3 regions of the Streptomyces sp. NBC_00057 genome follow, and region 1 is predicted to be linked to each of the others. Evidence: riboswitches for the same ligand, from Rfam matches in the RefSeq annotation. Region 1 holds a riboswitch; each other region holds the start of a gene.
The links. A riboswitch is a leader RNA that binds a small molecule or an ion and turns the genes downstream of it on or off. The one in region 1 is predicted to bind thiamine pyrophosphate.
Positions count from the first base shown of each region.

Region 2: linked by a shared signal. The riboswitch ahead of OG953_RS12575 (thiamine ABC transporter substrate binding subunit) and the one ahead of thiO (glycine oxidase ThiO) in region 1 are both predicted to bind thiamine pyrophosphate.
Region 3: linked by a shared signal. The riboswitch ahead of thiC (phosphomethylpyrimidine synthase ThiC) and the one ahead of thiO (glycine oxidase ThiO) in region 1 are both predicted to bind thiamine pyrophosphate.

Region 1 covers NZ_CP108256.1:6,658,917-6,662,120, forward strand. Annotated here, with positions in the region: gene OG953_RS31365 (thiazole synthase) at 1-104, opposite strand, end outside; gene thiS (sulfur carrier protein ThiS) at 107-325, opposite strand; gene thiO (glycine oxidase ThiO) at 322-1,506, opposite strand; TPP riboswitch at 1,503-1,617, opposite strand; gene OG953_RS31380 (NAD(P)/FAD-dependent oxidoreductase) at 2,074-3,204, shown strand, end outside.
Region 2 covers NZ_CP108256.1:2,722,873-2,726,076, reverse strand. Annotated here, with positions in the region: gene OG953_RS12585 (phosphatidate cytidylyltransferase) at 1-551, shown strand, start outside; gene rlmN (23S rRNA (adenine(2503)-C(2))-methyltransferase RlmN) at 653-1,759, shown strand; TPP riboswitch at 1,801-1,917, shown strand; gene OG953_RS12575 (thiamine ABC transporter substrate binding subunit) at 1,992-3,101, shown strand.
Region 3 covers NZ_CP108256.1:4,573,070-4,576,273, forward strand. Annotated here, with positions in the region: gene thiC (phosphomethylpyrimidine synthase ThiC) at 1-1,568, opposite strand, end outside; TPP riboswitch at 1,561-1,694, opposite strand; gene OG953_RS21485 (YibE/F family protein) at 1,765-3,087, shown strand; gene OG953_RS21490 (SsgA family sporulation/cell division regulator) at 3,168-3,204, opposite strand, start outside.

The sequences.
Region 1 (3,204 bases):
GTCAGGGAGCGTTCCAGCACGTCGAGGCTGGGCGCTCCGCCGGTTCCCATGATCAACCGGGAGCCGAAGGCGGTATCGCCGAGGGCGAAGAGGTCGTCGGACATGGTCAGCCTCCCTGGACCGCGGTCAGGACCTCGACGCGGTCACCGTCACCGAGTGCGGCGGTGGACCACCGGCCGCGCGGGACGACGGTCTCGTTGACGGCGGCCGCGACGCCGGAGTGCGCGGCGGTCAGGGTGGCGACAAGGGTGTCCAGGGTGGTGCCCGCGGCGAGGAGACGGACCTCGCCGTTCACGGACACGGAGAGGGGTGCGGGATCGGTCATGCGGGCTGCTCCTGACGTACGGAGACGGCGGCGGACGAGAAACGGTGCGGGGTGAAGGGGCGGGCCACCTCGGGCAGCTCGCCTGTGGTGAGGAGCTCTGCCATGACGTCACCGGTGACGGGGGTCAGCAGCACCCCGTTGCGGTGGTGGCCGGTGGCGAGGTGGAGGCCGGGCAGGGCGGTCGGGCCGAGCAGCGGGGCGTTGTCGGGGGAAGCGGGGCGCAGGCCGGCCCCGGTCTCGGTGAGCGGCAGCTCGGTGATGCCGGGCACCAGCTCGTGGGCGTCCCGCAGCAGCTCGTAGACGCCGCCCGCGGTGACGGTGGCGTCCCAGCCCATCTCCTCGCTGGTGGCGCCGACGACCAGTTCGCCGTTCTCGCGCGGTACGAGATAGACATGGCTGCCCCGGACCACGGCCCGGACCGTCCGGGTGAGGAACGGTGCGTACGCGGCGGGCACGGTCAGCCGCAGCACCTGCCCCTTCACCGGCCGGACCGGCGGCACGACCTCGTCCGGCAGCCCCGGGAGCCGGCCACTGAGGCTGCCCGCGGCGAGCACGACCTGGTCGGCGGCGAGCTCCGTACCCCCGGCGAGCACGGCTCCGGCGGCCCGGTCGCGTATCACCGTCAGGCGCTCCACCCAGCCGCGGTGGAAGACCACCCCGGCCCGCTCGCAGGCGGTCAGCAGTGCGGCGGCCAGCAGGCGGGGATCGATCTGGTGGTCGCCCTCGACCCGCAGACCGCCGCGGACGCCCGGCGCGAGCATCGGCTCCAGGCGGCGGCACTCGCGGCCGGTGAGCCACTCCGACTCCAGGCCCGAACGCTGCTGCAGGGCGTGAAGGTCCCGCAGATGGGCACGGTCGTCGGAGTCCAGCGCGACGGCCAGGGTGCCGCAGGCGCGGAAGCCGGTCTCCTGTCCGCTCGCCGCCTCCAGCTCGGCCGCGAAGGCCGGATAGCGGGCGGCCGAGGCGACATTGAGGCCCAGCAGCATCTGTTCGCCGTAGTGGAGTTCGGTGACGGCGGCCAGCATGCCGGCCGCCACCCGGGCGGCTCCGCCACCCGGTTCGGGATCGACGACCGCGGTGCGCAGTCCGCGTTGCGCGGCCCGCCAGGCGGTCACCAGACCGATGATCCCGCCCCCGATGACAAGGACATCGGATCCGTTCCCGTTCCGAGAAGAACGCATGGGTGCCCAACCCCTCCCTTCGCCGGCATGACCCGGATCAGGTTCGTACGGTCGAAGGCCGCTCCAGCCTCCCTCTCAGCCCGGTGCGTCCGGGCTCCCGCGAGTGTTTTACGTTGGCCACCCTAAACCGTTCCTGGGCAGTGAGCAGGAACAGGTCCTGTCCCACCGGCACGCCCCGAACGGTCTTGGGCGCACTGGTCCTCCGCTTTCGCCTCCTGGGCGGCGACGCATATCCCGTATGCGGTCCGTCCCAGGTGGGTGGAATCCCTACGACCTGGTCATGTGGGTGTGGCCAGAGGCGACGGGGAGGCCCCGAACCATTACTCCGGTGATACGGGGGCCCCGACTGCTGACGCCACACTCGGCGTCCCAGATCGCACCGCGCACATTACGCACACATGGCCGGGCATACCCACAGATCGTCACACTGTTCACCCAATCGTGCCCATGTTCGCCAAAACCGGGCGCTGGTCGAGCAGCTGTGAACCGAGTTGCAGAGCAGCGGGACGAGCACGGTCGAAGAGCTCCCCCTTTCCTGACGATTCGTCAGATGCGTAAGGTGTACTAGTGAGCGAGCAGCAGCAGTCAGAGCAGCCGGACCGGCAGGCAGGGCGCCGCGTCGTCATCGTCGGCGCGGGCATGGCCGGCGTGCAGACGGCGGTGGCCCTACGGGAACAGGGCTTCACCGGCTCCGTCGCCCTGATCGGCGCCGAACCGCACCAGCCCTACGACCGGCCCCCGCTGTCCAAGGCGGTACTGCTCGGCAAGGCCGAGGACTCCGCCTTCGACGTCGACTTCGACGCGCTGGACATCGATCTGCAGCTGGGCCGCGAAGTCACCGGTGTGCGGCCGGGCGCGCATGAGCTGGACACCCCGTCGGGACCCGTTGCATACGACGTCCTGGTGATCGCGACCGGCGCCGAACCGGTCGTCCTGCCCGGCGCCGAGGGGGTTCCCGGCGTCCATCTGCTGCGCACCCTCGACGACGCGGCACGGCTGCGGCCCGTACTCGACGGGCAGCACGGCGTCGTGGTCGTCGGCGCGGGCTGGATCGGTGCCGAGTTCGCCACCGCGGCCCGCGCCGCGGGCTGCGAGGTCACCGTCGTCGAGGCCGCCGACCGGCCCCTCGCGGGCGCGATGCCCGCCGAGGTCGCCGCCCCGATGACCGCCTGGTACGCCGAGAGCGGCGCCGAACTCCTCACCGGAGCCCGGGTCGCCCGCATCGAACCCGGCCGGGTGATCCTCGCGGACGGCCGCACGATCCCGGCCGGAGCGGTCGTCGTCGGAATCGGCGCACGGCCCGCCACGGGCTGGCTGGCCGGCTCCGGCATCGCGCTCGGCCCCGACGGATCGGTGACCGCCGACGGGACGCTGCGCACCTCGGTCCCCGATGTGTACGCGGTCGGTGACTGCGCCTCGTTCCCCTCCTTGCGGTACGGCGAACGCCTTCTCATCCACCACTGGGACAACGCACTCCAGGGCCCTCGGACCGCCGCCGCCAACATCATCGGGGCGGGGGCCGAGGACGGCCCGGCTCCGCGGACGTACGACCCTGTGCCGTACTTCTGGTCCGAGCAGTTCGACCGGTTCGTGCAGTACGCGGGCCACCACGGGAGCGCCGACACCCTGCTGTGGCGCGGCGATCCGGCCGGTCCCTCCTGGTCGGTGTGCTGGCTGCGGGACGACGTCCTGGTCGCG
Region 2 (3,204 bases), 3.9 Mb from region 1:
TGACCGCACTCGCGGTGCTCGTCTGGCGGATGACCGAGCCTCCCGAGGGCTACCTCAAGGACGTTACGGCCGGCGTGTTCGCCGCGTTCTACGTACCGTTCCTGGCCACCTTCGTCGCCATGCTCCTGACCGCGGACGACGGGCCTCAGCGGGTGCTCACCTTCCTGCTGCTGACCGTGGTCAGCGACACGGGTGCGTACGCCGTCGGCTGGCGCTTCGGCAAGCACAAGCTCGCGCCGCGCATCAGCCCCGGAAAGACCCGCGAGGGCCTGTTCGGGGCCGTCGCCTTCGCGATGGTCGTCGGCGCGCTGTGCATGCAGTTCCTGATCGACGGCGGTTCCTGGTGGCAGGGACTGCTGCTGGGGCTCGCGGTCGCGGCCAGTGCCACTCTCGGTGACCTGGGCGAGTCGATGATCAAGCGGGACCTCGGGATCAAGGACATGGGCACGCTGCTGCCGGGCCACGGCGGCATCATGGACCGGCTGGACTCGCTGCTGCCGACCGCCCCGGTGGTCTGGCTGCTGTTGGTGCTGTTCGTGGGTTCCGGCTGATCCCCGAGTTCTACCGCCCTGACCTGGGCTTTTGCGAGTGAGGGTCCGTTGTCCACAGGGCGGCGGGCCCTCACTGTTCTGTCTGCGACACTGGATGAACCATGCCTAAGCCCGGAGAACTCACTTTCGTCGCGCCCCGCGGAGCCAAGAAGCCGCCGCGGCACCTCGCCGACCTCACGCCCGCCGAGCGCAAGGAAGCGGTCGCCGCGATCGGCGAGAAGCCGTTCCGCGCCCAGCAGCTCTCACAGCACTACTTCGCGCGGTACGCGCACGACCCGGCCGAGTGGACCAACATCCCGGCCGGTTCGCGGGACAAGCTCGCCGAGGCGATGTTCCCCGACCTGATGTCGGTGGTCCGCCACATCAGCTGTGACGACGACACCACCCGTAAGACGCTGTGGAAGCTGCACGACGGGACGCTCGTCGAGTCCGTCCTGATGCGCTACCCGGAGCGGGTGACGATGTGCATCTCGTCGCAGGCGGGATGCGGGATGAACTGCCCGTTCTGCGCCACGGGACAGGCCGGTCTCGACCGCAATCTGTCGACCGCGGAGATCGTCCACCAGATCGTGGACGGCATGCGCGCGCTGCGCGACGGGGAGGTCCCCGGTGGTCCGGCGCGGCTCTCCAACATCGTCTTCATGGGCATGGGCGAGCCGCTCGCCAACTACAACCGGGTGGTCGGCGCGATCCGTCGGCTGACCGACCCGGAGCCGGACGGGCTGGGGCTCTCGCAGCGCGGGATCACCGTCTCCACCGTGGGCCTGGTGCCCGCGATGCTCCGCTTCGCCGACGAGGGCTTCAAGTGCCGCCTCGCCGTCTCCCTGCACGCACCGGACGACGAGCTGCGCGACACGCTCGTCCCTGTGAACACGCGCTGGAAGGTGGGCGAGGTGCTGGACGCCGCGTGGGAGTACGCGGAGAAATCCGGCCGCCGCATCTCCATCGAGTACGCGCTGATCCGGGACATCAACGACCAGGCGTGGCGCGGTGACCGGCTCGGCCGACTCCTCAAGGGTAAGCGTGTGCACGTCAATCTGATCCCGCTGAACCCGACGCCGGGCTCCAAGTGGACTGCCTCGCGGCCCGAGGACGAGAAGGCGTTCGTCGAGGCGATCGCGGCACACGGAGTGCCGGTCACCGTGCGGGACACCCGCGGCCAGGAGATCGACGGGGCCTGCGGGCAGTTGGCGGCAGCCGAGCGCTGAGGCCGGAACGGCCCGTGTAGCCTGGGCCTGAAATCAACTTCATATTCCGACAGGGGAGCGCCACAGCGCTGAGAGTGCGGCACCGAGAACAGGTCGGCCGCAGACCCTCTGAACCTCGCCCGGGTCATTCCGGGTAGGAAGTTCGGTCATCAACTCATGCTGTTGCGCCCTGCCCGCTTCTCCAGGGGCAGGGCCGCGTCTCTTCCTGGCCAAAGCCCAGGAGGAATCCACAATGAGCACCACGCGCAGAACCAAGCAGCTTGCGGCGACGGCCGTCGCCGCCGCGCTCGGCGTCACGGCACTTGCCGGATGCGGGAGTTCCGGCAAGTCGGACTCCGGTTCCGGCGGCACGAAGAGCTCCGGTTCGAAGACCGTGACCCTCGTCAGCCATGACTCCTTCAACGCCTCCAAGGATGTGCTCAAGGAGTTCACCGAGGAGACCGGCTACACCGTCAAGGTGCTGAAGAGCGGCGACGCGGGTGTCGCGCTCAACCAGGAGATCCTGACCAAGGGCTCCCCGCGCGGCGATGTGTTCTTCGGCGTCGACAACACCCTGCTCTCCCGCGCTCTCGACAGCGGTCTCTTCACGCCGTACGAGGCGAAGGGCATCGACCAGGTGGCGGCCGGCACCCAACTGGACGCCGAGCACCGGGTCACCCCGATCGACACCGGCGACATCTGCATCAACTACGACAAGAAGTACTTCGCCGACAAGAAGCTCGCGCCGCCGCAGTCCTTCGACGACCTGGCGAAGCCCGAGTACAAGAACCTCCTCGTCACCGAGAACGCCGCGACCTCCTCGCCCGGCCTCGGCTTCCTCCTCGGCACCGTCGCCACCTACGGCGAGAAGGGCTACCAGGACTACTGGAAGAAGCTGAAGAGCAACGGCGTCAAGGTCGTCGACGGCTGGGAGCAGGCGTACAACGAGGAGTTCTCCGGCTCCGCGGGCGGCAAGAAGGCCAAGGCCGACCGGCCGCTCGTCGTCTCGTACGCCTCCAGCCCGCCCGTCGAGGTGCTGTATGCGAAGCCGCAGCCGGCAGAGGCCCCGACCGGGGTCGCCACCGGGACCTGCTTCCGTCAGATCGAGTTCGCGGGTCTGCTGAACGGCGCGAAGAACGAGGCCGGCGGCAAGGCCCTGCTGGACTTCCTGATCAGTAAGAAGTTCCAGGAGGACATGCCGCTCAACATGTTCGTGAACCCGGTCACCAGGAGCGCGGAACTGCCGGAACTCTTCACGAAGTTCGGCGCGACGGTGGACAAGCCGACGACCGTCGCCCCCGACAAGATCTCCAAGAACCGTGAGCAGTGGGTCCAGTCGTGGTCCTCGCTCGTAGTGAAGTAGCGAAGACTCCCGTACGCGGAACGGACGCGGGCGGGAAGGGCGAGCATGGGGAGGGGCCGCGCGGGAAGAGGCCGCGCGCCCGCTCCGGGCACGCGAACTCGGC
Region 3 (3,204 bases), 2.1 Mb from region 1:
TCCCGAGCCGTGACCGGGTCGAGAGCCAGATTGAACTGGTCCTCCCAGCGGAATTCGAAACGGGCGTCGGAGAGCGCGTCGTCCCAGTCCTGCGCCCCCGAGTGCCCCTTGGCAAGGTCCGCCGCATGGGCCGCGATCTTGTACGTGATGACGCCGGTCTTCACATCGTCCCGGTTGGGCAGTCCGAGGTGCTCCTTGGGCGTGACGTAGCAGAGCATCGCCGTGCCCCACCATGCGATCATCGCCGCACCGATGCCCGAGGTGATGTGGTCGTACGCCGGGGCGACATCGGTGGTCAGCGGTCCGAGCGTGTAGAAGGGCGCCTCCTCGCAGATCTCCTGCTGGAGGTCGATGTTCTCCTTGATCTTGTGCATCGGGACATGGCCCGGGCCCTCGATCATGGTCTGAACGCCGAACCGCTTGGCGATCGTGTTCAGCTCACCGAGCGTGCGCAGTTCGGCGAACTGGGCCTCGTCGTTGGCGTCGGCGATCGATCCGGGGCGCAGCCCGTCGCCCAGCGAGTACGTCACGTCGTAGGTGGCGAGGATCTCGCAGAGCTCCTCGAAGTGCTCGTACAGGAACGATTCCTTGTGGTGCGCGAGGCACCACGCTGCCATGATCGAGCCGCCGCGGGAGACGATGCCGGTCTTGCGGCGGGCGGTCAGCGGGACGTACGGCAGGCGCACGCCGGCGTGGACCGTCATGTAGTCGACGCCTTGCTCGGCCTGTTCGATGACGGTGTCCTTGTAGATCTCCCAGGTCAGCTCCTCGGCCCGGCCGTCGACCTTTTCGAGGGCCTGGTAGAGGGGAACGGTGCCGATCGGCACGGGGGAGTTGCGCAGAACCCACTCACGGGTGGTGTGAATGTTGCGGCCGGTGGAAAGGTCCATGACCGTGTCGGCGCCCCAGCGCGTCGCCCATGTCATCTTCTCCACCTCCTCCTCGATGGAGGACGTCACCGCGGAGTTGCCGATGTTGGCATTGACCTTCACCAGAAACCGCTTGCCGATGATCATCGGCTCGATCTCGGGGTGGTTGACGTTGGCCGGCAGCACGGCCCGGCCCGCGGAGATCTCCTCGCGCACCACCTCGGGTTCGACGTTCTCCCGGATCGCCACGTACTCCATCTCCGGGGTGATCTCGCCCCGGCGGGCGTACACGAGCTGGGTCACCGGCTGCCCGTCCCGGCTGCGGCGGGGCAGGCGCGGGCGGCCGGGGAAGACCGCGTCGAGGTTGCGCAGCCCGCCACGCGGCGAGGTGTGCTTGAGCCCGTCGTCCTCGGGGCGGGCGGGGCGGCCCGGGTACTCCTCGGTGTCGCCGCGCGCCGTGATCCAGTTCTCCCGCAGCGGTGCGAGCCCGCGACGGACATCGGTCTCGGTGGAGGGATCGGTGTACGGGCCCGACGTGTCGTACAGCGTCACGTCCTTGCCGTTGGTGAGGTGCACCTGACGGACCGGCACCCGGAGGTCCGGGCGTGAACCCTGGACGTACCCCTTGTGCCAGCCGATGGACTTCCCGGCCTCGTCGCTCTGGTTCGAGGCAGGCGTGCGTGCATCCGATGTGGTCATGAGACCTACTCCCTACGCCGGCATTACCCGGTAACAGGTTCGGCGGTCGGCGCAGCCTCTCCCGTACAGATGTACGGATATCAGCGCCCTCTCAGCCCGGTGCTCCGAGCTCCCGCGTGTGCAAAGGTTCCTCCACGCTAGCGCCCTGTCCGGCGTAATGAACAGACGGCCCTTCTCTTCTTGCGATGATCGGCCGGTGACGTCCCCCCATACCGACCCCGAACCGCAGGGCCATCAGCACGGCCACTCGCACAGCCATGGCCCTGCCGCGCCGGTCTCCAAACATCTGCGCAAGGTCATCGCGGCCGTACTGATCCCGTTCACCACCGCGGTCGTCGTCGGCCTGGTGGTGCTCTGGCCGGGCGGCGCGCCCCCGCACGAGCGGACCGGCGTCGGCTTCGACCGGCAGACCCAGCAGGGAAAGGTGGTGAATATCGACAAGGTGGACTGCAAGGACGTGAACGCCGCCCAGACACCCACCAGCGGCGAGACCACCCCGCCGTCGGACAGCGGGCCCGGGCTGTGCGAGAAGGCCACCATCGAGGTGACGACCGGTCACGACAAGGGCCGGACCTTCGTCGAGATCGTCCAGCCGGACGCACCCCGTCAGTTGCACGAAGGGCAGGGCGTGGTCGTGGCGTACGCCCCCGACGCACCCCATGATCTGCAGTACTCGGTGACGGATGTGAACCGGAAGTTCCCGATGACGCTGCTGGCCGGGATCTTCGCCCTGGTCGTGATCGCGGTGGGCAGGATGCGTGGGGTGATGGCACTGGTCGCGCTCGCCGTGTCGTTCGCCGTGCTGACCCTGTTCATCCTCCCGGCCATCCTCCAGGGCTCGAATCCACTGCTCGTCGCGGTGGTCGGGGCAAGTGCGATCATGCTGATCGCGCTCTACATGTGCCACGGCCTGACCGCCCGCACGTCGGTCGCGGTGATCGGCACACTGATCTCACTGCTGCTGATCGGGCTGCTCGGGTCGCTCTTCATCGGCTGGGCGAGCCTGACCGGCAACACCGACGACAGCACCGGCCTCATCCACGGCCTGTACCCGCACATCGACATGAGCGGTCTGCTGCTGGCCGGTGTCATCATCGGCTCGCTCGGGGTGCTCGACGATGTGACGGTCACCCAGACATCGGCGGTCTGGGAGCTGCACCAGGCGAACCCGACGATGGGTGCTCGGGGGCTCTACCGGGCAGGGATCAGGATCGGGCGCGATCACATCGCCTCGGTCGTCAATACGCTGGTGCTCGCCTACGCGGGCGCCGCACTGCCGCTGCTGCTGCTGTTCTCGATCGCCCAGAGCAGCGTGGGGACTGTGACCAACAGCGAGCTGGTGGCGGAGGAGATCGTACGAACGCTGGTCGGTTCGATCGGACTGGTCGCCTCGGTGCCGGTGACGACGGTGCTCGCGGCGCTGGTCGTCTCCGCGGACCGCACAGGGGTCGGCGCGGAATTCGGAGCTTCGGCACCCGTACGGACCGGGAAAGGCCATCGTCGTAGGACGAAGCCTTGAACGTCTCCGTACGGAGAGCGATTCACCCATTCGGCAGGTGTTACGTTCGACCGGCGGGCCGGTCGGCGGCGCCGTCCTCGTCAGCCGGCGTTCTGTTCCTCGGCGAGGATCCGGCCC